DNA from 4 places in the Streptomyces sp. WAC04114 genome. Region 2 is predicted to be linked to each of the others. Evidence: riboswitches for the same ligand, from Rfam matches in the RefSeq annotation. Region 2 holds a riboswitch; each other region holds the start of a gene.
The links. Region 2 has a riboswitch for cobalamin ahead of K4G64_RS20595 (cobalamin biosynthesis protein). Riboswitches for the same ligand answer to the same signal wherever they lie in the genome.

Region 1 (7,153 bases), on a different contig from region 2:
TAGCGGGAGCGCGGCAGGAGGATGCGGGTCTGGGCGACGCAGGCCTGGCCGTTGTTCATCCAGGCCGCGGGGGCGATGCCCGCGACGGCCGTCTCGAGGTCCGCGTCGGGCAGGACGACGGCCGCGGACTTGCCGCCGAGCTCGAGCGTCACACGGGTGAGGTTGCGGGCGGCCACCTCCATCACGCGCTTGCCCGCCGCGACCGACCCGGTGAAGGAGACCTTGTCGATGCCGGGGTGCCCCACCAGGTACTCGCTGACGTCCCGGTCGGCGGGCAGGATCGACAGCACGCCCTCCGGCAGCCCGGCCTCGCGGGCGATCTCGCCGAGCAGGTAGGCGTCGAGCGGGGACTCGGGCGAGGGCTTGAGGACGACCGTGCAGCCGGTGAGCAGCGCGGGGGCGAGCTTGGCGGCGGCGACGAACTGCGGGACGTTCCAGGGGACCACGGCGGCCACGACCCCGACGGGCTCGCGCCGCACCAGGATCCTGCCCAGGACGCCGTCGCGCCGCTCCTCATGGGTGAAGTTCCGGGCGACCGTGATCGCCGAGTCCCAGACCATCACGGCGCCGAGGGCCTGGGCGAGGACACTCCAGGAGTACGGCGAGCCGTTCTGGGCGGAGATCACGCGGGCGATCTCGTCGTGCCGGACAGCGATGGCGTCCTTGATCCGGCCCACGACCTCGATCCGCTCGTCGAGGCTCATGCGCGGCCAGGGCCCCTCGTCGAACGCCAGCCGGGCCGCCGCCACGGCCCGGTCCACGTCCGCCGTCGAGGCGTGCGGGACGCGCCCGATGACCTCCTCGGTGTGCGGAGAGATCACCTCGATGACGTCCTGGCCCAGGGGGTCGGTCAACTCCCCGCCGATGAACAGCTGTCCGTGTTCCACGAGCTCGGTCATGGCCGACTGCCTCCCCAGGGGCGTTCTCTGACGGTTCATCAGATATGCCCACTGATACCAGCCCCGCCCCGAGGAGTCCACGGACCGCGCACCACGGGGAGACCCCCATTGGAACCCGTTCTAGTTATAGTGACGGGGAGTCGGCGACAGGGGAGCCCATGACACAGGTGACCGACCACGGCGGAGGCGTCCGCTCCCTCCGGGTCCCGATCCCGGACAACCCGCTCGGCCACACGCTGGTGTACGTCGTCGACACCGACCGCGGCCCGGTGCTGATCGACACCGGCTGGGACGACCCGGAGTCCTGGGACACCCTCGCGGAGGGCCTCACGGCCTGCGGCACCTCGGCCGCCGAGATCCACGGCGTGGTCATCACCCACCACCACCCGGACCACCACGGGCTGTCCGGCAAGGTCCGTCAGGCGTCGGGCGCGTGGATCGCGATGCACGCGGCGGACACCGCGGTCGTACGGCGGACCCGGGAGGCCCGCCCCGCGCGCTGGTTCACGTACATGGCGGCCAAGCTCACCGCGGCCGGTGCGCCCGAGGAGCACATCGCGCCCCTGCGGCAGCCCCGCCACCGCACCCTGCCCGGCCTCTCCCCCGCCCTGCCCGACCGCGACATCGTCCCCGGCGAACTCCTGGCGCTGCCCGGCCGCCGACTGCGCGCGATCTGGACCCCGGGGCACACACCGGGCCACGTCTGCCTCCACCTGGAGGAGGACCATCCGGCCCAACTCCCGGGTCGGGGGCGTCTGTTCTCCGGCGACCACCTGCTGCCCGAGATCACCCCGCACATCGGCCTCTACGAGGACCCCGAGGACACCACCATCACCGACCCCCTGGGCGACTACCTCGACTCCCTGGAACGGGTCGGCCGGCTGGCCCCCGCCGAGATCCTCCCCGCCCACCAGCACCCCTTCTCCGACGCCACGGCCCGCGTACGGGAGTTGCTCACCCACCACGAGTCCCGCCTGACCGACCTGCTGGCCCTGCTCGCCGAGCCCCTCACCCCCTGGCAGCTCGCCGAGCGCATGGAGTGGAACCGCCCCTGGTCCGACATCCCCTACGGCTCCCGCACCATCGCCGTCTCGGAGGCCGAGGCGCATCTGCGGCGACTGGTGAAGCTGGGCCGGGCGGAGGCGGTGCCGGGGAGCGAGCCGGTGACGTACGTGGCGGTCTGACGTACGTGGAGGACGGAGCGGCGTGCACGTGGTGACAGGCAGGTGTGCGCACAGCAGTGCACGCCCCTGAAGCACTAAAACGCGCCCTTCGCACGACCCTGACCATCGGCCAACTGTCCGGATAGCGTGCCCGGCGGGGTGCGGTCACCCCATCACGCGATCACTGGAAAGTGTGCATTGGGGGGCTTGCCGTGGGGGAAAGCATGTCCGCGGAGATATTCGTCTCCGCGTTCAATCGGCTCGGCTGGGACACGTCGATGGCGCAGCGGGGAGCCGCGGGGTATTCGTCGGTGCGGAGTTGGCGGAATTCGCAGACCGGGCAGGTGGCCGCGGCGGGTGCGGCCGCGATGGCGGTGCCGGGGGCGCACGCCGTGGTCATGGTCGGCGATGTGGCGTTCCTGCTGCACAAGATGTCCGTCTGCGCATGGGGGATCGGCTTCAAGATGGGCGCGACGGTGGACGGAGAGGACGACCTCGCCGTCATCCTCGCCCTCTGGGCCGACGCCCTGGAGCCGGACGCGTTGAGCGTGACCTCTGCGGGGGCCGCGGCATCGGCGGGCTTCATCGCGTTCAACGTCGCCTACCCGACGTACGGAACCGCCGTGATGGCCAAGGCACTTGCACTGGGCGCGGGCAGTGGTGTGTCCGTGGTCGGCGGGAAGATCGTAGGGAAGAAGGGCGCCAAGGCCGCCGTGAAACTCAGCAAGCCGTTCATCAACAAGATCGCGCAGAAAGCGGCGGTGAAATTCTCCGCGGTTCTGGGCTCGAAAGCGGTGACGGGCTTCGTTCCGGTACTGGGCGCCCTCGCCGGGGCAGGGATCAACGCTTTCCTCGTCTCGAAATTCGCCGACGCGGCCGAGAGTTATTACCGTCATAAGCTGGCCGCCGAGAGCTGAGAACCGGCCACCGCCGTCCTCGCCTCGGCGCCCACCCGGGCAGGCACGCGCCTTCGGCATACTCCGGATGACGTCGGGGCATCGCCCCTAGGATGGTCGTGCCGCGACGCTTCAGCGCGTGCGGAGTTGCGTTCCACCGCAAGGAGACATGCCCATGGGCACCGAAGAGGCCGCACGCACGACGACCGGCAGCGGGGCCCTGGAAGGCGGGTGTGCCGGGCCCATGGTGCCGCGCCTGGCCCTCGGTGCCCGGCTGCGCGCCCTGCGGGAGAAGCGGGGCATCGGCCGGGCGGACGCGGGGCACGTCATCCGGGCCTCCGCCTCCAAGATCAGCCGGATGGAAGCCGGCCGCCACGGTTTCAAGCTGCGCGACGTCGCCGATCTGCTCACCCTCTACGGCGTCACGGACGAGGCCGAGCGCGCCACCCTGATGGCGCTGGCCGAGCAGGCCAACACCCCTGCCTGGTGGCGGTCGTACAGCGATGTCGTGCCGGCCTGGACGCAGACCTATCTCGGGGCCGAGCAGGCGGCGAGCCTCATCCGCTGCTTCCGGGTGCAGCGCGTCCCCGGCCTGTTGCAGACCGCCGACTACGCCCGGGCCGCCCTGCGGCTCGCGCACCCGGACGCCGGTGCGGCGGAGATCGACCGCCGGGTCGCCCTGCGGATGGCCCGCCGGCGGATCCTGCACCGGCAGCCGGCGACCCGGTTGTGGGCGGTGATCGACGAGGCGGCGCTGCGGCGCCCGGTGGGCGGCGTCGGTGTCATGCGGGACCAGCTCAGGCACCTCATCGAGATCTGCGGGCTCCCGCACGTGACGGTGCAGATCCTGCCGTTCTCCGCCGGTGCTCACGCCGCGGAGGGCGGCCCGATCACCATTCTGCGGCTGCCCGGCGGGCAGTTGCCCGACGTGGTCTACCTGGAGCAGCTCACCGGCGCCCTCTACCCCGACCGGCCGGCCGAGATCGAGTGCTACTGGGACGCCATGAACCGGCTGGTGGTCGAAGCCGAGTCGCCGGACGAGACTCCGACCATCCTGCACCGCGTCCTTCAGGAGACCTGAGGGTCAGCGCTTGAGGGCGACGCCGCCGTACTGGTGCACCTCCGCGGGCAGGCCCAGGGCCGCCGCGTCGGGACGCCAGCGCGAGCAGGACGCCACGCCCGGGTCGAGCAGCTCCAGGCCCTCGAAGTAGCGCGCGATCTGCTCGGGGCTGCGCAGGATGTACGGGATCGAGCCGCCGTCGTTGTACTGCTGGATGGCCCGGACGTACTCCTCGCTGGTGTCGGTGGAGTCGTACTGCACGAGGTAGCTGCCGGGGGGCAGGGCGTCCACCAGGCGTCGCACGATGGAGCGGGCCTCGTCGTGGTCCTCGATGTGGCCCAGGATTCCCATCAGCATGAGGGCGACGGGCTGGTCGAAGTCGAGTGTCTTCCCGGCCTCCCGGACGATGGCGCCGGGGTCGCGCAGGTCGGCGTCGACGTAGTTGGTGACGCCCTCCGGCGTGCTGGTGAGCAGGGCGCGGGCGTGGGCCAGCACCAGCGGGTCGTTGTCGACGTAGACGATCCGGCTCTCCGGGGCCACCCGCTGGGCGATCTGGTGGGTGTTGTCCACATTGGGCAGGCCGGTGCCGATGTCCAGGAACTGCCGGATGCCCTCTTCGGCGGCGAGGTGGCGCACGGCGCGGGCGAGGAAGTAGCGGGCGGCACGGGCACCGGTCTCGATCCCGGGGAAGACCTCACGGAACGCGTCACCGGCCACCCGGTCGACCTCGTAGTTGTCCTTCCCGCCCAGCCAGTAGTTCCAGATCCGGGCCGAGTGCGGCACCGAGGTGTCGATCTTGGGGAACGGCTCCTGCTCGGTCATGGACGCTCCTGAGTGTGTGGTCGAGGAAGCCCCACGTTAGCCGGTCGACACCCCGAAGAGGATCAACTCCTGCGCGGCACCCGGGAGTTCCACGGCCCCACCTCGGTCGCCCTCGTCGCCGGACCGGCGGCCCTGTACCGCGGGGCCCCGGCCCCCTCGGCCCGATTCCTACGTGCGGGTACAGTGAGCGGGTCGTCATCACACCGTACGGGGGAAAGCCGGTGCAATTCCGGCGCTGACCCGCAACCGTGAACCGCCCGCCGCGGGCGGTGAGCCGGATCGCTCCGTACGGTTCGTGACCGGCTCACGTGCCCGGCAGTCCGCCGGTGCACGGCACCGTCGAGGTATACGGAGCCGAGCCGCCGGGGGGTGCCCCGTGCTGCCCGGCTCCCCCACAGGGAGAGGCACCCGCCGATCATGAACGTCCGCCGCAGCGCCGCGGTCCTGGCCGCCGTCGCCGTGATCGGCGCCGCCACCCCGGCCGCCGCCGACCCGTCCCCGTCGCCCTCCCAGGCGTTCCCGTCCGCCCTGTACGGCGGCACGGACCCGAAGTACGACGGCGTCTGGCGCCAGTCGCTCGCGCTGCTCGCGCAGGACACCGTGGGTGTGAAGCCCGCCGAGAAGTCCGTGGAGTGGCTGGCGCGGCAGCAGTGCGAGGACGGCTCCTTCGCCGCGTACCGTCCCGACCCCACCGCCGCGTGCGACGCCAAGACCATGCTGGACACCAACGCCACGTCCGCCGCCGTGCAGGCCCTCACCGCGCTCGGCGGGCACGACGACGTCACCGGCAAGGCCATAGGCTGGCTGAAGTCGGTGCAGAACAAGGACGGCGGCTGGGGCTATTCGCCCGGCGGCGCCAGCGACACCAACTCCACGTCGGTCGTCGTGGGCGCGCTCGCCGCCGCGGGCGAGAAGCCGGACCGGGTCGTCAAGGACGGCAAGTCTCCCTACGACGCGCTGCTGAAGCTCGCCCTGCCCTGCGGCGGGGACGACGACGGCGCCTTCGCGTTCCAGCCGGACAAGAAGGGCGAGCTCGCCGCCAACGCGGACGCCACGGCGGCCGGTGTGCTCGGCTCCCTGGGCAAGGGCATGGTCGTCGAGCCCGGCAAGAAGTCCGACACGACCTGCGAGAAGGCCGGGACGCCTCAGCAGGCGGCGGCGAACGGCGCGGGCTATCTCACCGCCGCCCTGACCAAGGACAACGGGCACCTGATGTCCGCACTGGCCGGTGCCGAGCCCCAGCCCGACTACGGCAACACCGCCGACGCGGTCGTCGCGCTCGCCGCGCAGGGCGCCACCGCGCAGGCGGAGAAGTCCGTGCGGTGGCTGGAGAAGAACTCCGCCGAATGGGCCGCGCAGAGCGGTCCGGCCGCCTACGCCCAGCTGATCTTCGCCGCCCACGCGACGGGCACGAACCCCCGCGACTTCGGTGGCGCGGACCTCGTGAAGCAGCTGGGCGCCACGGGCCCGGCCCCGCAGACGGCGGAGCAGACCAAGGCCGCGGACGAGAAGAAGGAGGACTCCGGCTCGGACTTCTTCGGCGTCTGGTGGTACGTCGGCGTCTGCCTCGTCGCCGGCATCGGTATCGGCTTCCTGTTCACCGGCCGCAAGAAGAAGCAGCAGCCGTGATCCGCAGGGCCCTTCTCCTCCTCCTGGCCTCGCTCCTGCTGTGCGCGGGAGCGGGCCAGGCCCAGGCCGCCGGCTACCGGTACTGGTCGTTCTGGGAGCGCGACGGCGGTCACTGGGTCTACGCCACCCAGGGCCCGTCCCTGGCCCGGCCCTCGGACGGCGACGTCCAGGGCTTCCGCTTCGCGGTGAGCGAGGACTCCGCGAACGCGGCCCGGCCGCGCGGCAAGGCCGATTTCGCGACGATCTGCGCGAAGACGCCCGCGCAGGACGGCCGCAAGCGGGTGGCCCTGGTCCTCGACTTCGGCACCCCGTCGGACGCCCCCGAGGGCGAGACCCCGCCCGCCGCGCGCACGGCCTGCGCCCGGGTCTCCCCCGACGCGACGACGGCCGAGGCCCTGGCGGCGGTGGCCAAGCCGCTGCGCTACGACACCAACGCCCTGCTGTGCGCGATCGCGGGCTACCCGGAGAAGGGCTGCGGCGAACAGGTCTCGCAGCAGCGGACCCCGGAGCCCGACAAGCCCGCCGCGGAGCAGAAGGCCCCGTCGGACGACGGCCCGTCCCTGGGCCTGGTCGCGGGCATCGCCGTGGTGGTGGTCCTGGGCGGGGCGGCGATCTGGCAGGTACGGCGGCGTGGGTAGCCGTCCCGCCCAGGACCACCACCACGGCGATGCCCGCGACCAGGCC
Region 2 (7,153 bases):
GAGAGCTGCCAGGGGGCGACGATGTCGTCCGGTCCATGGAAGACGAGCGCCGGGACGCGCAGGCCGTCGGCCGGGTCCGGGCCCGTGGCGCGGTCGCCGGTCAGGCCGGTGCGGCCCTGGGCGGCGCGGACCGCCAGGGGCAGCAGCGCGCCCGGGGTGCGGCGGGCCGAGGCGAGGGCGCGCAGGGTGGCCTCCCAGCTGAGCACCGGAGAGTCCAGGACGAGCCCGGAGACGCGGTCGCGCAGTCCCGAGTGGGCGGCGGCGCGCAGGGCCATGGTGGCGCCGGTGGACCAGCCGTGCAGGACGACCTGGCGGGCTCCGTAGCGCACGGCGTAGCGGATGGCGGCGTCGAGGTCGCGCCACTCGGTCTCACCGAGGTGGTTCAGGCCGTCGGGCGGGCGGGGTGCGCCCAGGTCACCGCGGTAGGCGAGGGCGAGCACCGGGAAGCGGCTGCGGTGCAGGAACCCCATGACGTTCATGGCGAGTTCCCGGGTGGTGCCCAGGCCGTGCACGGCGATCACCCAGGTGTCCCGCTTGCCCGGTACGAACCACGCGGGCAGGGCGCCGAGCTCGCCGGGGACGTCGACGTCGGCGTGTTCGAGGCCGAGGGCTGCGCTCGGGTTGCCGACGTATACGTTCGGGGTGAGCCAGACCTTGTCGCCGGCCGTCAGTGTGCCGTGCGTCACGCTCTCCAGGCGGCGCACCACGGTGTCGGCGGAGTGCGTGACACCGGTCAGGACGGGGCCGACGACCGCGTGGGAGCCGTTGCCGGAGAGGCCGTAGCGGCCGGGGCGCAGGGCGGCGAGGTCCCGGGTGAGGCTGATCTGCCCGGCGGCGGTGCCGTGCACCGTGAGCCGGGGTTCGGTGGGCAGGGGCCTGCCGGGGGGCGCCTTGAGCGCGGCGTCGCTGGCGAGCCGGCCGGCGGCCACCGCGGCGGCACCGGCCCCGATCACGGCGGTGACGGCAGCGGCCGTCGCTTTGACAGTGCGCACGGCTCCAGTGTCCTGGCGGATGCCGTCAGCGACCAGTGGGAGGCAGCGGCGGGGTGACGTCCGCGGCGGCCGTGGGGGCGGCTCAGCCCCGCTGGCCGTAGCCGCGCAGGCGTTCCTCCACCTGCGTCAGCTGTTCCCGGGACAGCAGGCTCGGGGCCAGGCCGGGCACCGAGGAGGCGGTGAGCCACAGGCGGCACATCCACTCCAGCTGGGCGGTGCGGTCGTAGGCCTGGTCGAGGGTGGCGCCGTGGGCGATGGTGCCGTGGTTGCGGAGGAGGCAGCCGGAGCGGTCGGCGAGGGCGCGGAGCATGTTCTCGGCCAACTCGTCGGTGCCGTAGGTGGCATAGGGGGCGACCCGGACGGGGCCGCCGAGCGCGGCGGCCATGTAGTGGATCAGCGGGAGCTCGTCGACGAGCGTCGAGACGGCCGTCGCGTTGACGGCGTGGGTGTGGACGACGGCCAGGGCGCCGGTGGTGCGGTAGACCGCGAGGTGCATGGGGAGCTCGCTGGTCGGGACGAGCGCGCCGAGGACCTGCCGGCCGTCGAGGTCCACGCCGGTCACGTCGTCCGGCGTCAGCCGGTCGTAGGGGACGCCCGACGGTGTGACGAGGACGGTGTCGCCGACGCGTACCGAGACGTTGCCGGACGTGCCGACGACGAGTCCGTCCGAGACGGTCCGGCGGGCCGTCGTGACGAGGTCCTCCCAGGCGCGCGCCTCCTCGGGGCGCGCACTCCCGCGCCGCGACTCCCCCACGCCCCGTTCGCTCTCCCGCGTGTCTCCCGTGCCCCGCTCGTCGCCTCGCTGCTCAGCCATGCCGCGATCCTGCCAGGGTCGGGCTCAAAGCGCCGCAGCGCGGGGGCACTTCAGGACCTGTCACCGAAACGATCCCGACGGCCGGGCCGGCTGGACGGAACGTGTTCAAGCGGTCACTCGATCGACTGAATCGGTTCGGCCGCGGCGGCTGGGCGCGCGGGCGTGGAGGCCGCTGTTCCGGGGCGGAACGAGGACCCCCCGTTGCGGTCACCCCTGCGCCCCTCCCAGTTCATCTTCCGTTCACTCAGGTTGCCTACGTTCGTCGCGCCAATGACCTCGAACGATTGCCTGGGTAAATGGAAAGCTTCTCGCTGATCCTCGCGATTGTGGTGGTAACCGCTCTCGCGTTCGATTTCACGAACGGTTTCCACGACACCGCGAACGCGATGGCCACGACCATTTCCACGGGCGCCATGAAGCCCAAGGTTGCGGTGGCCATGTCCGCGGTCCTCAACCTGGTCGGCGCCTTCCTGTCCGTCGAAGTCGCCAACACGATCTCAAAGGGCCTCGTCGACGAGGCCGGCATCCGCCCCGAGGTCATCTTCGCCGCCCTGGTCGGCGCGATCCTCTGGAACCTGCTGACCTGGCTGGTCGGTCTGCCGTCCAGCTCCTCCCACGCCCTCATGGGCGGTCTGATCGGTGCCACGATCGCCTCGGCGGGCGTCGGCGCGGTGCACGGCGACGTGCTGGTCACCAAGGTGCTCATCCCGGCGATCGCCGCCCCGCTGGTCGCGGGCATCGCGGCCCTGCTCGCCACGCGGCTGACGTACTCCCTCGGCCGCAAGGCCGACGGCAACGCGTCCAAGAAGGGCTACCGGGCCGGCCAGATCGCCTCCGCGGGCCTGGTCTCCCTGGCACACGGCACCAACGACGCGCAGAAGACGATGGGTGTCATCACCCTCGCCCTGGTGGCCGGCGGCGCGGTCGCGCCCGACTCCGACCCGCCCATGTGGGTCATCCTCTCGGCGGGTCTCGCCATCGCGCTCGGCACGTACCTGGGTGGCTGGCGCATCATCCGCACCATGGGCAAGGGCCTGACCGACCTCCAGCCGCAGCAGGGCTTCGCCGCCCAGACCTCCGCGGCCACGGTCATCCTGGCCTCCTCCCACCTCGGCTTCTCCCTCTCCACGACGCACTCCGTGTCCGGCTCGGTGATGGGCGCCGGCCTCGGCCGCAAGGGCGGCGTGGTCCGCTGGTCCACCGCGACGCGGATGTTCGTCGCGTGGGGCCTGACGCTCCCGGCCGCGGCCCTGGTGGGCGCGCTCGCCGAGTACGTCACCGGCTTCGGCAGCTGGGGCACCGCCGTGGTGGCGGTCTTCCTGGTCGCCTCCAGCGCGTGGATCTGGAAGCTCTCGCGGCGTGAGGTGGTCGACCACACCAACGTCAACGACACCGACGCCGCGGAGCCCGCGGGCGTGGTCACCACGGCGATCGCCGCCGTGACTCCGCCCCCGGCGGGAGGCACGGCCCCGGCGTCGGAGGACCCGGTCCCCGCGTTCCCGTCGCAGGCCACCGCCGAGCGCACGCCGACCACGACCACCACGGTCTGACCCCGCCACCGGTTACAAGGAAGAGTCTGTTGATATGAAGATCGACTGGGCGGCCCTCGGCTCCGTCTTCGGTGTCAGCCTCGTGGTCACCGTGGCCCTCGTCGGCCTGTTCAGCCTCGGCATCACCGGCCTGTCGCGCCGCGAGCGGGCGGTGGCGGAGGGCGGAACCGCGGGACTCGCGGTCACCGGCGCGTACGCCTGTTTCGCTGCGTGTGCGGCGGCCGTGGGGTACGGGATCTACCTGATCGTGGCCTGAGGGCCTGACGTCACGTCGTGTCCACCGGGCGGTACGGAACTCCGGTTCCGTACCGCCCGGTCGTCGTGTGTACGACAGGGGGCGGTGTGGGGTTCTCCACACTCTCCCCTCGCAGGTCAACGGCAAGTTGACGGCGGTTCCCGGCCGTGGTGGACTGCCGGGGCCAATACGGCGGCAGGAGAGGAAGCCGGTGAAAGTCCGGCGCGGTCCCGCCACTGTCACCGGGGTAGCAATCCCCGGGAGCCAGGAACTCTCACCGCCGGTCTCGTCGAACCAGGGCGTGGACACCCTGAGTGAGGACACACATCGCCATGCGCGGCTGCCGATCGAGGTTCACCACCCCACCCCTGCCCGCCCTCCTGGCCGGCTGAGCCCATGGGTGCCGGTCGCGTCTTCGCGTACGGCGCCGCCGCCGGCCTGATCGGTGACCTGCTGCTCGGTGATCCTCGCCGGGGGCATCCGGTCGCCGCGTTCGGGCGGGCCGCGAGTGCCGTGGAACGGGTGTTGTGGCGGGACCACCGCGGGTGGGGCGCGCTGCACAGCACCGTGTGTGCCGGAGGGGCCGTCGCCCTCGGGTCCGTCGCCGCGCGCGCCGTGCGCACCTCCCCCGCCGCCTCCGTCGCACTGACCGCTGCCGCCACCTGGGCCGTCGTCGGGGGGACTTCACTCGCCCGGGAAGCGCGGACCATCGGGCATGCCCTGGAGGCCGGGGACGTCGAGGCGGCCCGGGCCCGGCTGCCGCATCTGTGCGGCCGGGATCCGCAGGCCCTCGACGCCGACGGCATGGCCCGGGCCGTGGTCGAGTCGGTCGCCGAGAACACCTCCGACGCCGTGGTGGGGGCGCTGGTGTGGGGGGCCGTCGGCGGTGTGCCGGGGCTGCTCGGGTTCCGGGCCGTCAACACCCTGGACGCCATGGTCGGGCACAAGTCGGCCCGGTACCGCCGGTACGGGTGGGCCTCCGCCCGCCTGGACGACCTCGCGGGTTGGCCGGGAGCGCGGCTGACCGCCGTACTCGCCGTGCTGGCCGGGCCGGATCCGCGGGGGGCCGTGCGGGCCTGGCGGGCCGACGCGGCGCGGCATCCGAGTCCCAACGCCGGGCCCGTGGAGGCCTCGTTCGCGGGGGCGCTCGGGGTGCGGCTGGGCGGGACGCTCTCGTACGGCGGGCGGGTGGAGCACCGGCCCGTGCTGAACACGCCGGGGCGGGCCGTCGGCCGCCACGACGTCGAGCGGGCCGTGCGGCTGTCGAAGCGTGTCACCTGGCTCGCGCTCGGGGTGTGCGCCGGTGCGCGGTCGCTGATGAGCGCGCGGTCATCGAAAAGGGGGAACTGACATGAGCGGTGGGCTTCTCGTCGCCGGTACCACCTCCGACGCCGGAAAGAGCGTCGTGACCGCCGGGATCTGCCGGTGGCTGGTGCGCCAGGGCGTCAAAGTCGCGCCCTTCAAGGCGCAGAACATGTCCCTGAACTCCTTCGTGACGACGGAGGGGGCCGAGATCGGGCGGGCGCAGGCCATGCAGGCGCAGGCCTGCCGCATCGAGCCGACCGCGCTGATGAATCCGGTGCTGCTCAAGCCCGGTGGCGAGCAGAGCAGTCAGGTCGTGCTGCTGGGCAAGCCGGTCGGGGAGCTGAGCGCGCGCGGCTATCACGGCGGACGGCAGCAGCAGTTGCTCGGGACGGTGCTGGACTGCCTGGAGCAGTTGCGGGGCACGTATGACGCGGTGATCTGTGAGGGGGCCGGTTCTCCCGCCGAGATCAATCTGCGGCGGACGGACATCGTGAACATGGGGATCGCCCGGAACGCCGGGCTGCCCGTGCTCGTCGTCGGCGACATCGACCGGGGCGGGGTGTTCGCCTCGTTCTTCGGGACGGTGGCGCTGCTGTCGCCCGAGGACCAGCGTTGCGTCGCCGGGTTCCTCGTCAACAAGTTCCGCGGGGACGTCTCCCTGCTGGAGCCGGGTCTGGAGATGCTGCACGGGCTCACGGGTCGGCGGACCTACGGTGTGCTGCCGTTCCGGCACGGGCTCGGGATCGACGAGGAGGACGGGCTGCGGGTCTCCCTGCGGGGAGCGTTGCGGGAGTCCGTCGTCGCGCCGCCGGTCGGCGAGGACGTGCTGCGCGTCGCCGTCTGCGCCGTGCCGCTCATGTCCAACTTCACCGACGTGGACGCGCTGGCCGCCGAACCCGGCGTCGTGGTGCGGTTCGTGGACCGGCCGGAGGAACTGTCCGACGCCGACCTCGTCATCGTGCCCGGCACTCGCGGGACGGTCCGGGCACTGGAGTGGCTGCGCGAGCGCGGGCTCGCCGACGCCCTGGTCCGCAGGGCCGCCGAGCAGCGGCCCGTCCTCGGCATCTGCGGCGGCTTCCAGATCCTCGGCGAGCACATCGAGGACGACGTCGAGAGCCGCCGGGGCCACGTCGACGGGCTCGGGATCCTGCCCGTGCGGGTGCGGTTCGCCCGCGAGAAGACCCTCACGCGACCGGCGGGCGAGGCCCTCGGGGAGCACGTCGAGGGTTACGAGATCCACCACGGCGTCGCCGACGTCACGGGAGGGACTCCCTTCCTGGACGGCTGCCGGGTCGGCCAGACCTGGGGCACGCACTGGCACGGCTCGCTGGAGTCGGACGGCTTCCGGCGGGCCTTTCTGCGCGAGGTGGCGGCCGCCGCGGGCCGCCGCTTCGTGCCCGCGCCGGACACCTCGTTCGCCGCGCTGCGCGAGGAGCAGCTCGACCGGCTCGGCGATCTGATCGAACAGCACGCGGACACGGACGCGCTGTGGCGGCTCATCGAGTCCGGCGCGCCGCAAGGACTGCCCTTCATTCCACCGGGAGCGCCCGCATGAGCACTGTGTTGTTGTTGTCGACCGCCGACACGGACCTGCTGGCGGCCCGGGCCGCCTCCGGTGCCGACTACCGGATCGGCAACCCGACCCGCGTGGACGTCCGGGAGGAGCTTCCGGCCCTGCTGGACGGAGCGTCCATCGCCGTCGTCCGGCTGCTCGGCGGCAAGCGGGCCTGGGAGGACGGGCTCGCCGCGCTGAAGGCCTCCGGCATCCCGACCGTGCTGCTCGGCGGTGAGGCCGTACCGGACGCGGAGCTGATGGCCGAGTCGTCCGTGCCGGCCGGTGTCGTCGCCGAGGCGCTGCGGTACCTCGTGGAGGGCGGGCCGGACAACCTCACCGAACTCGCCCGGTTCCTCTCCGACACCGTGCTGCTGACCGGCGAGGGGTTCGACGAGCCGCGGAAGATGCCCGAGTACGGCGTCCACGGCGAGCGTGAACTCGTGCCGGGCCGTCCGACCGTCGGCGTGCTCTTCTACCGGGCGCACGAACTGAGCGGCAACACCGCCTTCGTGGACACCCTGTGCGACGCGATCGAGGCGCGGGGCGCCAACGCGCTGCCCGTGTACTGCGGTTCGCTGCGCGGGGCGGACGCGGGCCTGTACGAGATCCTCGGGCAGGCGGACACCCTGGTCGCCACCGTCCTCGCCGCGGGCGGCACCCACGCCTCGCAGGCCTCGGCGGGCGGTGACGAGGAGGCCTGGG
Region 3 (7,153 bases), on a different contig from region 2:
CCGCCACGGCGAACCACAGCTGCGGGCCCGCCTCGCTCCAGCCGCCGGTCGCCACCACGACCGCGCCGAGCACCACGACCGCGATCGACTGCGAGACCACGACCACCGTGAGCGCGGGCGTGCGCCGGGTCAGCAGACCCCCGCCGAAGTCGGCCAGCCCCCACAACAAGCTGGTGGCCAGGGCGAAGAGCGCTGTCATGGGACGGATACCTCGCAGTACAGTTCAGTGAACGATCAGGTCAACCACACCATAGTGCAGCGCATTGCACTGTGTCATACAGAATATTGGACGGAACGTGTCGGACCTCGACCTGCTGACCCAGTCCCTGGCGCGGAGCGTCAAGCACTGGCGCGCGGTGCGCGGCTTCACCCTGGACGTGCTCGCCGCCCGGGCGGGCGTCAGCCGCGGCATGCTCATCCAGATCGAGCAGGCCCGCACCAACCCCAGCCTCGGCACCGTCGTCAAGATCGGCGACGCGCTCGGCGTCAGCATCACGACCCTGCTCGACTACGAGCAGGGCCCGAACGTACGCGTCATCCCGGCCGAACAGGCCGTACGGCTCTGGCACACCGACGCCGGCAGCTACAACCGGCTGCTCGCGGGCACCGAGGCACCCGGCCCGCTGGAGATGTGGGACTGGCGGCTCATGCCCGGCGAGAGCAGCCCGTCGGACCCGCACCCCGCCGGCACGACCGAGCTGCTCCACGTCACGGCGGGCGAACTGACCCTCACCGTCGACGGCGTCGAGCATCGCGTGCCCGCGGGCGCCAGCGTCCACTTCGAGGCCAACGTCCCGCACACCTACGGCAACACCGGCGACGCGCCCATGGAGATGGTCATGGCCGTCTCGGTCCCGCCCGTGACCTGAGACGCCCGGACCGCCACCGGGCCGCTGTTGTTAGCGTGCGGCCATGCGCGCACCCATCGGACACTTCGACGACGCCCGACCGGCCCCAACCTGCCTCGACGAACTCACCGCCCCGGTCGCCGACGCCGTACGCCACTGGCAGGGCAGCGTCCCCGCCGAGCAGATCGTCTACGTCGACACCGACCCGGAGTGGGCCGACACCGCCACCTTCGTGGAGCACTACGGGCAGGACCTGCTGGAACGGTCGGCGAACTGCGTCGTGGTCTCGGGGAAGCGGGGCGGTGAGTCCACGCTCGCCGCATGCGTCGTGCTGTCCACCACCCGGGTCGACGTGAACGGGGTCGTGCGCCGCCGGCTCGGTGCCCGCAAGGCCTCCTTCGCCTCGATGGACACGGCGACCGGCGCGACCGGCATGGAGTACGGAGGCATCACCCCGCTCGGGCTGCCGGACGGCTGGCCGCTCCTGGTGGACGCCGCCGTCGTCGACCTGCCGTACGTGCTGGTCGGCAGCGGGCGGCGGCGCGGCAAGCTGCTGGTTCCGGGCAAGGCCTTCGCCGAACTGCCGCACGCCGAGGTGCTGGAGGGGCTCGGGGTCTCCTGACCTGACGTCGCGATGAGCCGGCCTGCGATTGATCCGGCGGCGGCTCCGGGTCTCTTGGCCTACGCCGCGATGTGGTGGGCCAGCGGCAGGTGAGGGTCGCTCTCGCCCGGGGCCGGCTCCGGGTCGGCGTGCACCAGGGCCGCGGTCAGCCGCGGTACCGCGTGCAGCAGCGCGTGCTCGGCGTCCACGGCGATGCGGTGGGCCTCGCGCACCGTCTCGTCGCCGTCCACCACGACCGCCACCTCGGCGCGCAGCCGGTGGCCGATCCAGCGCAGCCGCAGCTCACCCACCCCGCGCACCCCGGGCACCTCGGTCAGGGCCCGCTCGGCGCGGTCCACCAGGACCGGGTCGACGGCGTCCATCACCCGGCGGAACACCTCCCGGGCCGCGTCCCGCAGCACCAGCGCGATCGCCGCGGTGATCGCCAGCCCGACGACGGGATCGGCCAGTTGCCATCCCAGGGCCGAGCCGCCGGCGCCCAGCAGCACGGCCAGCGAGGTGAAGCCGTCGGTGCGGGCGTGCAGCCCGTCGGCCACCAGCGCGGCCGAGCCGATCGAGCGGCCGACGCGGATGCGGTAGCGCGCCACCCACTCGTTGCCGGCGAAGCCGACGAGGGCGGCCACGGCGACCGCCGGGACGTGCTGGACCGGGCGCGGATCCAGCAGGCGGTCCACGGCCGTCCAGCCCGCGAAGGCCGCGGACGCGGCGATCGTCAGCACGATCACGAGACCGGCCAGGTCCTCGGCCCGCCCGTAGCCGTAGGTGAAGCGGCGCGTGGCCGCGCGCCGGCCCAGCACGAAGGCGATCCCGAGCGGGACGGCGGTCAGTGCGTCCGCGGTGTTGTGCACCGTGTCCCCGAGCAGCGCCACCGACCCGGAGACCACCACCACGACCGCCTGCGCCAGCGCCGTCACACCCAGGACGACGAGCGAGACCCACAGCGCCCGCATCCCGCGGGCCGAGGACTCCAGGGCGGAGTCGACCTTGTCGGCCGTCTCGTGGGAGTGCGGGGCGAGGAGGTGGGCCACCCGGTGGCGCAGGCCGTGCCGGTGGCCGTGGCCGTGACCGTGGCCGTGGCCGTAGCCAGGCGGATTCCCGCGGTCGTGCCTCCGCTCGTGCCGGTGGTCGTGCCCGGGCGAGTGCCCGTGGTCGCGTCCCTGCGGGTTCCCGCGATCGGGCCCGGGGGTGTGTTCATGAGGGTGGGAGTGCTCGTGCCGGTCGCTCACGTGGATCCCCTTCCGGTGCGCGCGAGAGTGGACGTACCCGTGTCGTGGCGCCATTATGTGCGTATGAGCGCACGCATGCACCTGTCATCTGCGCATGATGCGCATCCGCGCAGCCCCGGCGAGGAGCAGTTCGCGCTCGCCGCCGAACTGCTGGCCCTGCTGGGGGACCGGACCCGGCTCGCCCTGCTGCACGCGCTGACCGGGGGAGAGGCCGACGTCACGACCCTCACGGAGGCGTGCGGGGCGGCCCGGCCGGCCGTCAGCCAGCACCTGGCGCGACTGCGCCTCGCGGGCCTGGTGGACACACGCAAGGAGGGTCGCCGGGTGATCTACTCACTGCGCGACGGCCATCTGCGCAGGCTCGTCGACGAGGCGCTGAACGTGGCCGACCACCGGCTCAGCGACCGGCCCCCGCACGACTGACCACGGCCCGCTCAGTAGCGCGCCGCCGTCCCGAGGTACTGCTCGGCGAAGGCGGCGGCCGCCGTGGGCGAGGTGAACAGACGGCGCAGCCGGGCGAGCGCGGTGCCCGCGCGGAACGGGTCGCCCGCCGCCGTGCCGTGGTACACCTCGGACAGCCACTGCGAGAACTCCTGGTAGTCCCACACGCGCCGCAGACACGCCTGCGCGTAGCCGTCGAGGCCGCCGCCGTCACCGGTGGTGAGCCGCGCGACCAGGGCGTCGCCGAGCAGGAAGGCGTCGTGCAGGGCGAGGTTCATGCCCTTGGCGGCGATCGGGGCGACCAGATGGGCCGCGTCGCCCGCGAGGAAGAGCCGGCCGTGCACCATCGGCTCGACCACGTAGTCGTGCATGTCCAGCACACGCTTCTCGATCAGCCGGCCCTCGGTCAGCGGCGGCGCACCGGCCGCCCCGAGCCGTTCCCGCAGCTCCGACCAGACACGCTCGTGCGGCCAGTTCTCCACGTCGTCGCCCGGCGGGCACTGGAGGTAGTAGCGGGTCACCTCCGGGCTGCGGGGCATCTGGCCGGCGAAGCCGCGACCGTGGCAGCCGAACAGCACGCAGTCGGTGGACGGCGGGGCCTCGGCGAGCAGGGCCAGCCAGCCGATGCCGTAGTCGTGCCGCGCGATCCGGACCCGCTCGGTCGGGAGCGAGGCCCGGCTCACCCCGCGCGCCCCGTCGCAGCCCGCGACGAAATCGCAGTGCACGACCTGGAGTTCGCCGCTCTCGTGGCAGGTGTACGACACCGACGGCCGGTCGCCGTCGACGTCGTGGACGCGTACGTCCCGGACGCCGAAGCGGATCGCGCCGCCCCGGACGTCGGCGTACTCGCGCACCAGGTCCGTCACCAGCAACGGCTGCGGGTAGACGAAGTGGTGGCTGCCCGTCAGCTCGCCGTACGGAAACCTGTACCGCTCCCCGTCGAAGCGGAACTCGCACGCGGTGTGCGGCTCCGCGCGGTCCAGCAGGTTCCGGGCGAGGCCCCGCTTCTCCAGGCCCCGCACGGCCCATTCCTCGATGACCCCGGCCCGGGGCCGCTGTTCGACGAACTCCCGGGTCTCGGTCTCCAGCACCAGGCAGTCCACGGACGCGGCCCGCAGGATGTTGCCGACGGTCAGACCCGCGGGACCGGCGCCCACGACGACGACCGGAAAACGGTGCGGGGCACCGGAGTCGGCGGGCGGAAGGGGGTGGGTCATGCGCACATTATGGAGGCCGTTGTCAGTGGACGGTCACCTCCGCGGACGGCTGCCTCCCTCAGGGCTACTGCACGTCGTGACGAGACAGCCGTGGGATCTCGATCGCCGGGCAGCGGTCCATCACCATCTCCAGGCCCGCCGCACGGGCCCGGTCGTACGCCGCCTCGTCGATGACGCCGAGCTGGAACCAGACGCCCTTCGCGCCCTTGGCGACCGCCTCGTCCGCGACGGCCCCGGCGAGGTCGCTGTTCACGAACACGTCGACGACGTCCACGTCGAAGGGGATGTCCGCCAGGCTCGCGTAGCCCTTCTCCCCGTGCACCGTCTCCGCCTTCGGGTGCACCGGAACCACGCGCTTGCCGAAGCGCTGGAGCACCGCGGCGACGCCGTACGCCGCGCGCCGCTGGTTCGACGACAGGCCCACCACGGCCCAGGTGTCGCCGAGCTCGGTGAGGATCCTGCGGACCGTTGCCTCGTCGCCGTGCACCGGCGGCCTCCAAGGAAGTCGTGGACGAACTGTTCCTTGTGTAACGGCGCCGGGTGTGCGGTGATTCCCCGGCCGGCCTCCGTGATAGCTTGCCGAGGCCAGTCGAACCCATGTACGTGGGTCAGGGAATCCGGTGCGAATCCGGAACTGACGCGCAGCGGTGAGGGGGACGGGCGGGGCCTCGGCCACTGGACTCCCTCGCGGACGTCCGGGAAGGCGCCTCGATCCCGGGTGAACCCGAGTCCGAAGACCTGCTGGCGGCCCCCGCGGCCGCGTGCGGCGGGGGAGCACCGTACGACCGGGCTCCGCGCATGAGCCCTCGACGCCTGAGGACTGGTTCCCGTGCCCCTCGCCCGACCCGCCCGTGCCGCCGCCCTGCTCGCGGCCGGCTCCCTGCTCCTGACCGGCTGCGGCGGCACCGCGTCCACCGACGCCAAGGCCGCCGTCACCCTCACCAACTGCGGGCACGAGGTCCGCGTCCCCGCCCCGCCGCGGCACGCGGTGTCCCTCAACCAGGGCACCACCGAGATCCTGCTCTCCCTGGGCCTGGCCGACCGCCTCGCGGGTACGGCCACCTGGACCGACCCCGTGATGAAGGGGCTGGAGAAGGCCGAGGCGAAGGTGCCGCGCCTCGCCGACGACAACCCGTCCTTCGAACGCGTCCTGGACACCGAGCCCGACTTCGTCGCCGCGTCCTTCGTCTCCACCCTCGGCAAGGGCGGCGTCGCCACCCGCGAGCAGTTCGAGAAGCTCGGCGTCCCCACCTACGTCTCCCCGTCCGACTGCGCCGGCAAGGACAACTCGGGCGGCGGCGACGGCGCCCGCGACAAGGCCCTGGACATCGACACCGTCTACGGCGAAGTGCGCGACCTCGCGACCGTGTTCGGGGTGAGGAAGCGCGGCGACGCCCTCGTGGGCTCCCTCCAGCAGCGCATGAAGAAGGCCACGGCCGGCATCGACGCCTCCGACGTCACCCTCCTCTACTGGTTCGCGAACTCCGAGTCGCCCTACCTGGCGGGCTGTTGCGGCGCGCCCGGCATCATCACCCGGGCCCTCGGCGCGAAGAACGTCTTCGACGACACGCACGAGGAGTGGCCACAGGTCAACTGGGAGACCGTCGCCGACCGCGACCCCGACGTCCTCGTCATCGGCGACCTGACCCGCAAGTCCCAGACCGCCGAGTCCGCCGCGAAGAAGATCGCCTTCCTGGAGTCCAACCCCGTCACCAGGAACATGGACGCCGTCCGGCACAAGCGGTACGTGCTGCTCAGCGGCCAGGCCATGAACCCGACCATCCGCACCGTCGAGGGTGTGGAGCAGGTGGCGGCCGGGCTGCGCCGGTTCGGGCTGGTGAAGTGACCGCCCAGGGGCTGCCGGCCGCCGGGACCGGGCCCCCGCGCCGGGCAGGACTCGCGCTGGGCGCGGCCGGGACCGTCGCGCTCGTCGCCTCCCTCGCCGTGGCCATCACCATCGGTCCCGCCGACATCGGCGTCGGCGACGTGTGGTCCGTCGTGGCCGCCCATCTCGGCCTCGGCAGTTCGGAGCTGACGCCGATCAGGGACGGGATCGTCTGGCAGCTGCGGCTGCCGCGCACCCTGCTCGCGGCCGTGTGCGGGGCCGGACTCGCCGTGTGCGGGGCGGTGATGCAATCCCTGCTGCGCAACCCGCTGGCCGACCCCTTCGTGCTGGGGGTGTCCTCGGGCGCATCCACCGGAGCGGTCCTCGTGGTCGTGCTCGGCGCGGGCGGCGGCGCCATATCGGTGTCCGGGGGCGCGTTCCTCGGCGCCCTGCTGTCGTTCGCTCTGGTGCTGCTGCTCAGCCACACCCTCGGCGGCACCACCGACCGGGTCGTCCTCGCGGGCGTCGCCGCGATGCAGCTCTTCTCGGCCCTCACCTCCTTCGTCGTGATGACCTCCGCCGACGCCGAGACGACCCGGGGCGTGCTGTTCTGGCTCCTCGGCTCGCTCGGCGGCGCGGGCTGGACCGACGTGTGGCTGTGCCTGGCCGTGCTGGCCGTGGCCCTGGTGGTCTGCCTGTCCTACGCCCGTACCCTCGACGCCTTCGCCTTCGGACAGGACGCGGCGGCCGCGCTCGGGGTGTCCCTCGCCCGGACCCGCCTGGTGCTGCTGTGCGTCACGGCCCTGCTCACGGCCGCGCTGGTCAGCTCGGCAGGGGCGATCGGCTTCGTCGGACTGGTCCTGCCGCACGCCGCCCGGGCCCTGACCGGCCCCGGGCACGCCCGGCTGCTGCCGGTCACCGCCCTCGCGGGAGCGGTGTTCTTGGTGTGGGTGGACACCCTGGCGCGGACCGTC
Region 4 (7,153 bases), on a different contig from region 2:
GCGCGCCGGCGGTGAGAGTGACGCCGTCGACGACGAGTTCCGTGGCGGTCATGCCCCTCCTTGGTCCGTGGTCCTGCGGGCGTCGCGGCGCATCAGCCACAGGAAGAACGGGCCGCCGCACAGCGCGGTGAGCACGCCGACGGGTATCTCCATCGGCGCGGCGACGACACGTGCTGCGATGTCGGCCCAGATGAGGAAGACGGCGCCGCCTAGGGCGGCCGTCGGCAGGACACGGCGATGGTCGCCGCCGACGGCGAGGCGGACGATGTGCGGCAGCATCAGGCCCACGAAGCCGATCGGTCCGCAGGCCGCGACCAGGATGCCGGTGACGAGGGAGAGCAGGACGAACATGCGGGCACGGAAGCGGGCCACGTCCAGCCCCATCGTGGTCGCGGCCTCCTCACCGGCGAGCAGCAGGTTGAGGTTGCGGGCCTGGACCATGAGGACGGCGATGCCCAGGAGCAGGGCGGCGCCGGGCAGCCACAGGGTGTCCCAGTTGACGCCGCCGAGGCCGCCGAGGGTCCAGGCGAGGACCGCGCGGGCCTCGTTGCCCCGGTCGGTGGTGAGCAGGAGCAGGTCGAGCACGGCGGTGAGTACCGCGGCGATGGCCACGCCGGAAAGGACCAGTCGTGCGGAGGTGATCCGGCCGCCGGTGCGGGCGGTGGCGTAGACGAGCAGCAGTGCCCCGAGCGCCCCCGCGAACGCGGCGGCCGACAGCGACACCGGTCCGAGCAGGGTGACCCCGAAGACGATCACCACGACGGCACCCAGGGACGCCCCGGAGGAGACGCCGAGCAGGTAGGGCTCGGCGAGCGGGTTGCGGATCAGGGCCTGCAGGGCGGTGCCCACCACCGCGAGTCCGGCGCCGGCCACGGCCCCGAGGAGGACACGGGGGGCGCGGACGTCCAGCACGATGGTCTCCCGCGCCCGTGACCACTCCGGCTCCGCCCAGTCGGCGCCCAGTGCGTGCGTCACGATGCCCCACACCTGTCCCGGCGGCACCTGCACCGAGCCGATCGCCAGGCCCGCCGTGGCGGAGACCACCAGCAGGACGGCCAGCACGGCGAGTGTGACCGCGAGACCGGCCGGGCCGGGCCGCCTGTCGTCCCGCGCCCCCGGTTTCACGGCCCGCCCGGCGGCATCGGTGACCGGAGCCGTCACCGGAAGCTCTCGGGGTGGATGCCGCGGGCCAGGTCCTCCACCGCGTAGGCGGACCGCACGCCGACCAGGGTGGCGGTCAGCGGCAGGACGACGAACCGCTTGTTCCTGATGGCGGGCACGTCCTTCAGCGCGGTCTGGGACAGCAGGAACTTCTTCTTCTGCTCGACGCTTCCCGCGCCGGCGTAGTCGTAGATCGCGATGACTTCCGGCTTGCGGTCGAGGACCTGCTCCCAGGAGACGTCACCGAAGACGTCGTCGAGGTCGGCGAAGACGTTCTTGCCGCCGGCCAGCCGGATCAGTTCGGTGCCGAGGCTCTTGCCGCCCGCGGTGAAGGCGGACTTGTCGCCGCTGTCGTAGACGAAGACAGGGACCTCGGGTGCGCCTTCGACGGCGGTGGTGGCCTTGCCGACCCTCGCCCGGAGGTCGGAGACCAGTTCGTCCGCGCGGTCGGGTACGCCGAAGATCCTGCCGGCGGTGCGGACTTCTTCGTAGGTGTCCTTCATCGTCACGCGCTTCTTGCCGCAGTACTCGCGGTTGAGGTGGGTGTCGATGCCGGCGTCGGCGAACGCCTTGCGGGAGCGGCCCTCGTTCTCCGCGAAGGCACTGCCGTAGCCGCCGTAGACGAGATCCGGCTCGGCCTCGAGGACGGTCTCGAAGGACGGTTCCTTCTTCGCCAGTTCGGGGATCGACTCGTAGTCGTTCCTCAGCTCGGGCAGGACGGCGGAGTCGGGGAAGGCGGTGCCGACCATGCGGTCCTTGAGCCCCAGGGAGAGCAGGAGTTCCGCCGGGTGCTGGTGGATGGTGACGACGCGGGCGGGTGCCTTGTCGTACGTCGTCTTCACGCCGCAGTTGTCGATGGTGACGGGGAAGCCGTCGGCCGACGCGGCTGTGGCTTTCGCGTCCTGGGCGGTGTCCTGCGAGGATCCGCAGCCGGCGGTCAGCAGGGCCGCCGACACGGCCACGGCCGCGGCCGTAGCCCGCAGGGCACGGCGTCGGCGGGCAGGGGTGGACAGCGGGGGACGGGACGTGCCGTCGTACACGTGAAGCCTCCTGGGGAGTCCGCGCTCCTCGGAACGGGCCCGCGACAGGCCAGTGTCCTGACTCCCGGATCGACGCTCCCCCTGCCTTCCCGCGCGGCGCGCAGTGGCGTTTCGAAGGGTGCACTCCCCGGTCACAGTGGCGGGACCGTGCCGGATTCGCACCGGCTTCCTGTCTCCCGTCGCGGTGATGACCCGCTGATACTACGGTCTGCCGAGAAGTGGCCAACAGGGCGTGCGGAACCGTCCGAGCGCCCCCGCCGGATCTCACGCCCCGCGTACCGCCCGCACCACCAGCCGCTCGGCGTTCTCGTCGTAGGGGCGGCCATCGAAACCGCCGAAGATCTCCACCGGGCCGAAGCCCGCCTCCTCCACCATCCGCCGCAGCTCGACCGCGCTGTACACGAACCACACCAAAGTGGCGCGTGTCACCCGCTCGCCCCGGACCAGGACCCAGTCGCTGCGCAGCCGCGCCCAGTCGTCCAGCACGGTGTCGGTCTGCACCATCAGGTCCTCGCCCCGCCGCACCACCTTCGGCGGAGTGACCTTGCGGGCCAGCAGCTCCTTGCCGGCCAGGTCCAGGACGAGGGTGCCGCCGGGGGCCAGGCAGGTGTGCATGGTGCGCAGGACACGGGCGTTGTCGGCCGGGTCCTCGAAGTAGCCGAACGAGGTGAACATGTTGAGGACGACGTCGAAGGCGCCCGGTGCCTCGTACGCGCGGGCGTCGGCCCGCACGTACGTGACCTGGACGCCCGCGTCGGCCGACCGCTTGCGTGCCCGGTCCAGCATGGCGGGGCTCAGGTCGACCCCGGTGACGTGGTGGCCGCGGCGGGCGAGCGGAACCGTGAACACACCGGGGCCGCAGCACAGGTCCAGCACCCGGGCCCCGGCGGGGAAGGCCAGCAGGGGAGAGGTGCCGAGCAGTTCCTCGGCCTGCGCGTGGCGCTGCTCGGAGAAGAGGAAGTCGTGGAACTCGGTCCAGAAGTCATCGTCCTGGAACCCGCCCGTCCGTGTCATGCGCTCTCAGTGCTCCTTCGTCGTGGTGGGTGCGGGGGTGAGGGTGTCGCGCCTTGCGGGTGCGCAGTGCCAGGAGCAGCGGCGGCAGCACCAGGCACTGCGCCGCGGCCAGCAGCCAGAACCAGCCCGCGTGCCCGGCGTGTTCGGTGAGTCCGTAGAGTTGCCCGCCCAGTACTCCGCTGGCGCAGGCGCCGAGTCCCGCGGCCAGCCGCTGCCGCCCGAAGACGACGGCGTCCGAGCGCGGGCTGCGGCGCAGGGCCTCCAGGTCGTTCTTCAGGAACAGGACGATGTCGCCCAGGGTGATCAGGGCCCCGCCCGCCAGCAGGGCAGGCCGGGTGCCGATCGCCAGTACCGCGAGCCCGGCCGCCAGGCCCGTGAAGCCGACCGCGAGGGCCGTCGCGTAGGGCATGCGCCGGATCAGGCCGGACGCGAGGGGCTGGACGACGATGACCAGGGTGAAGCAGAGCAGCAGGACCAGGCTGTAGAAGGCGCTGGACGCCCGCTCGACGGCGTACACCGCCAGGAAGTGCTGGAAGTGGAAGTAGAGGTAGAAGGCGAGCGCGTTGGCGGCGAACGGCAGCACCGCCGGCCCGGTGAGCAGACCCCGCCCTCCTGTCTCCGGCCCCCGTTCCCGCTCGCCCTTGGTGTCGGGGAGCCGGGCGTGGCCCGCCGTGACCAGGACGAACAGCGCCGTGACGGCGACGAACAGCCAGCCGGGGGAGGACAGTACGAACGGCCCCGCGATCAGCGGTCCCACCGCCATCCCCGCGTTGAGCGCCGCGTTCCCCGCCGACAGGAAGGCGGGACGGCGTTCGTCGTCCACTCCGTGCACGAGGTACGCCTTGTTGGCCGGCAGGTACAGCGCGGCGCCGCAGCACGTCAGGACGAGCGCCCCGACGGCCAGGGGCGGCCAGCGCAGGGCGAGCAGGAGGCCCACGAATCCGGCCGTGCGGATGATCAGGGCCCACAGCATCGTGCGGCGCAGCCCGATGCGGTCCGCCAGGGCCCCGCCCGCGATCCCTCCGGAGAACTGCACGAGGGACGCCACGGCCAGGACGATGCCGACCGTGCCGAGCCCCATCCCGAGCCGTTCGTGCAGGAACACCGACATGAACGGCAGCACCATGAAGCTGCCGAGCGGGATCAGGAACGAGCTGAGCAGCAGGAAACGCGGCGGGCCGTCGAGCGTGGACAGCGCGGCCCGCAGGCCGGTGCCGCCCGGTGCGTGGTCAGCCACCGGCGTCCCCGGTCCCGGGGAACGGCTCCGTGAGCACCCGTACGGCGTTGGCGGCGGCCACCGCGTGGTGCGTGGCCAGTTCCGCGGTCTCGGCTTCCGCGTAGACGATGCCCGCGTAACCGCGGCTGTCGGCCAGGTGCTCGACGGGGTCGCCGACGGATCTCACCGGGTACCAGGCCGGTGAGCCCGGCATGTCCGCCAGGCGGTCGAGCCCGGCGACGCCGGTGAACACTCCGGGTGCGGCCGGGTAGCCCAGGACGAACGCGACCGCCGGAGCGCCGGGCAGGTCCGCGTCCATGAGGCGGGGACGGCGCCCGAGGGCGGCCTCGATCATCGCCTCGTAGACGTTGACGCCGAGCGCCCGGCACATGCCCTCCCCGATCAGGGCGCCTCCGATCCGGGGGTTGACCTCGACGACCTCCGGCCCGCCGGTGGTCAGGACGAACTCCACGTGCGCGAAGCGGTCGGTGTAGCCGATTGCCGCGAGCACGTCACCGAGCCACCGCTCCAGCACGGCCCGCCGCGCCTCGGGGAAGGCCACGGGGAACGCGGTGATCTCCTCCCGGAAGTACGGCTCCGGTGACATCAGCCTGCTGGAGACGCCCAGCAGCCGGGTCCGGCCGGCCCAGGTGAGGGTCTCGGCGCTGTACACCGGCCCGCTGAAGTACGGCTCGGCGAACAGCCGCCCTTTCAGCTGCCGCCCGGGCGCCTCGGCCAGGGCCGCGTCCAGTTCCGCCTCGTCGCGGACCAGCCAGACGTTCTGACTGCCGGTACCCGCGGTGTCCTTAAGAACGGCGGGCAACCCCACCTCCTTGAGCAGCACGTCCCTCGGTTCCGCCCCGTTCGCCTCCAGGGCGCGCCCGCGCGTCAGGCCGGCGTCGTGCAGCCGGTTGCGCACGGCCGCCTTGTCCCGGGTCAGCCGCAGTACGGCCGGATCGAGGCCGGGCAGGCCGAGGCGGTCGGCGAGTTCGGCGCCGGCCAGGGTCCAGGTGTCGGTGGAGCTGATCAGGCCGCGCAGCCGGGGTGTCCGGCGCAGCAGATCCGTGAGCCCCTCCACGTCGAAGGTGTCGGTGACGACGACATCGAGGGCGTCCGGCGGAAGTCTCTCCAACTCGTAGGCGTAATAGGCGCGGTCGCGGGTGAGCAGGGTGAGCCGTTCGCCGAGTGCGTCGGCGGCGCGCACCAGGTGTCCGAGGCCGAAGGTGAGTGACTCCAGGCAGGCGACGGTCATGCGGCCCGCTCCTTCCAGTCGTCCGGGCAGGCGGTGCGCCGCCACTCCATCCGGGACCAGGGCATGCTCATCTCCTCGGGGGCGGAGACCTCGGCCGGTTTCAGCGCGGCGGGGTCCAGAGCTTCGGTGTGCCGGGCGAAGACGCGTTCGACGTAGCGGTGTCCGGTGTCGGCGCCGATCACCAGGTGCAGCCGGTCGGGATGGCGCCGGGCCTCGTACGTGGCGGTCAGGTATCCGGCTCCGGTGGAGAGTCCGGCGAAGACGGCGTGGTCGCGCAGCAGGGCGACCGTGCCGGACATGGCGTGGGTGAAGTCCAGCCAGTGCACGGCGTCGTAGAGATGGTGGCGGACGTTGTCGAAGACGATCGACGAGCCGATGCCGGCGATGATCGCCTCCGGGTCGTGGTGCTCCTGGCTGCCGAAGGTGACGCTGCCGAAGGGCTGGACGCCGACCAGCCGGACCGAGGGGTCGGTGACGCGCAGGCGCTCCACGAGGCCGCCCGTGGAGGCTCCGGAGCCGACTCCTCCGACGACGGTCAGCGCGGCCCGGGGGAACGCGGCCGTGATCAGGTCGGCGACCTCGTGGTAGCCGAGGTAGTGGACGTCGTCGTGGTACTGGCGCATCCAGTGCCAGTCGGGACGGCCGGCGAGGAGCTCCTTCACCCGCCGCACCCGTAACTCCTGGTCCAGCTTGAGGTTCTTGGAGGGTCTGACCTGTTCCACGGTGGTGCCGAGGATCTCCAGTTGGGCGCGGGTGGTGGTGTCGACGGTGGTGGACGCGACGATGTGGCAGCGCATGCCGTAGCGGTGACAGGCCAGCGCCAGGGCATAGGCGTAGATGCCGCTGGAGCTGTCGATCAGGGTCTGTCCGGGGCGGATCGTGCCGCGCTCCAGCAGGTGGCGGACGGCGGCGAGCGCCGAGTAGATCTTCATCGACTCGAACCGGACCAGGACGAGGCCGTCGGTGAGCCGGACGAGATCGGGGACCTTCAGGGCGTCGGCGATGTGGGGGTGGGTCACCCATAGCCTCCTCGGGCGAAGGAACACTGGTGGCCGAGCGAGTGGAAGAAGGCGGACAGGTCGGACTTCAGGTCGGCGTCGGGGCGGCCGGGGAAGAGATAGCCGATCAGGCAGCCCGTGTGGGCAACGAAGACGCCGTCGGCGCCGAACCGCTCCTGGTGGGCGAGCATGCGGTCGAACACCGCCTTGGGCAGCACCCGTTGGGACAAGGCGGCGCTGGTGGTGGCCGCCCGTGCGACGGCGGCCGGATCGCCGGAGGCGAAACCCTTCAGCAAGTCGGTCAGGCACCGTTGGTACTCCTCCCCGTGCCGCCGGTAGTGCGCCAGCAGCAGGTCGGTGACGGCGGCGGTGTCCACCGTCCCGGGCTCGGTGACGTACGCGGTGTGGAAGCCGATGTCCGTGCCCAGACGCCGCACCACCCGGTGCCGGCCGCTGAGGTACAGCGCGAACT

Region 1: linked by a shared signal. The riboswitch ahead of K4G64_RS32990 (prenyltransferase/squalene oxidase repeat-containing protein) and the one ahead of K4G64_RS20595 (cobalamin biosynthesis protein) in region 2 are both predicted to bind cobalamin.
Region 3: linked by a shared signal. The riboswitch ahead of K4G64_RS29905 (ABC transporter substrate-binding protein) and the one ahead of K4G64_RS20595 (cobalamin biosynthesis protein) in region 2 are both predicted to bind cobalamin.
Region 4: linked by a shared signal. The riboswitch ahead of K4G64_RS03685 (ABC transporter substrate-binding protein) and the one ahead of K4G64_RS20595 (cobalamin biosynthesis protein) in region 2 are both predicted to bind cobalamin.

What each region holds. Positions count from the first base shown of each region.
Region 1 is NZ_JAIGQA010000191.1:32-7,184, reverse strand. It holds gene K4G64_RS33015 (aldehyde dehydrogenase) at 1-899, opposite strand, end outside; gene K4G64_RS33010 (MBL fold metallo-hydrolase) at 1,058-2,083, shown strand; gene K4G64_RS33005 (EcsC family protein) at 2,287-2,979, shown strand; gene K4G64_RS33000 (helix-turn-helix transcriptional regulator) at 3,134-4,039, shown strand; gene K4G64_RS32995 (SAM-dependent methyltransferase) at 4,043-4,840, opposite strand; cobalamin riboswitch at 5,011-5,140, shown strand; gene K4G64_RS32990 (prenyltransferase/squalene oxidase repeat-containing protein) at 5,258-6,469, shown strand; gene K4G64_RS32985 (SCO2322 family protein) at 6,466-7,107, shown strand.
Region 2 is NZ_JAIGQA010000077.1:7,677-14,829, reverse strand. It holds gene K4G64_RS20615 (S9 family peptidase) at 1-992, opposite strand, end outside; gene K4G64_RS20610 (class II aldolase/adducin family protein) at 1,075-1,806, opposite strand; gene K4G64_RS20605 (inorganic phosphate transporter) at 2,103-3,356, shown strand; gene K4G64_RS20600 (hypothetical protein) at 3,391-3,612, shown strand; cobalamin riboswitch at 3,730-3,888, shown strand; gene K4G64_RS20595 (cobalamin biosynthesis protein) at 3,988-4,941, shown strand; gene K4G64_RS20590 (cobyric acid synthase) at 4,943-6,451, shown strand; gene cobN (cobaltochelatase subunit CobN) at 6,448-7,153, shown strand, end outside.
Region 3 is NZ_JAIGQA010000152.1:12,909-20,061, forward strand. It holds gene K4G64_RS29870 (DMT family transporter) at 1-199, opposite strand, end outside; gene K4G64_RS29875 (XRE family transcriptional regulator) at 297-869, shown strand; gene K4G64_RS29880 (YbaK/EbsC family protein) at 913-1,470, shown strand; gene K4G64_RS29885 (cation diffusion facilitator family transporter) at 1,530-2,696, opposite strand; gene K4G64_RS29890 (metalloregulator ArsR/SmtB family transcription factor) at 2,760-3,119, shown strand; gene K4G64_RS29895 (4-hydroxybenzoate 3-monooxygenase) at 3,131-4,354, opposite strand; gene K4G64_RS29900 (CoA-binding protein) at 4,419-4,841, opposite strand; cobalamin riboswitch at 4,924-5,115, shown strand; gene K4G64_RS29905 (ABC transporter substrate-binding protein) at 5,184-6,200, shown strand; gene K4G64_RS29910 (iron chelate uptake ABC transporter family permease subunit) at 6,197-7,153, shown strand, end outside.
Region 4 is NZ_JAIGQA010000006.1:71,313-78,465, reverse strand. It holds gene K4G64_RS03695 (ABC transporter ATP-binding protein) at 1-52, opposite strand, end outside; gene K4G64_RS03690 (iron ABC transporter permease) at 49-1,161, opposite strand; gene K4G64_RS03685 (ABC transporter substrate-binding protein) at 1,158-2,201, opposite strand; cobalamin riboswitch at 2,231-2,412, opposite strand; gene K4G64_RS03680 (class I SAM-dependent methyltransferase) at 2,466-3,215, opposite strand; gene K4G64_RS03675 (MFS transporter) at 3,184-4,452, opposite strand; gene K4G64_RS03670 (ATP-grasp domain-containing protein) at 4,445-5,683, opposite strand; gene K4G64_RS03665 (cysteine synthase family protein) at 5,680-6,702, opposite strand; gene K4G64_RS03660 (hypothetical protein) at 6,699-7,153, opposite strand, start outside.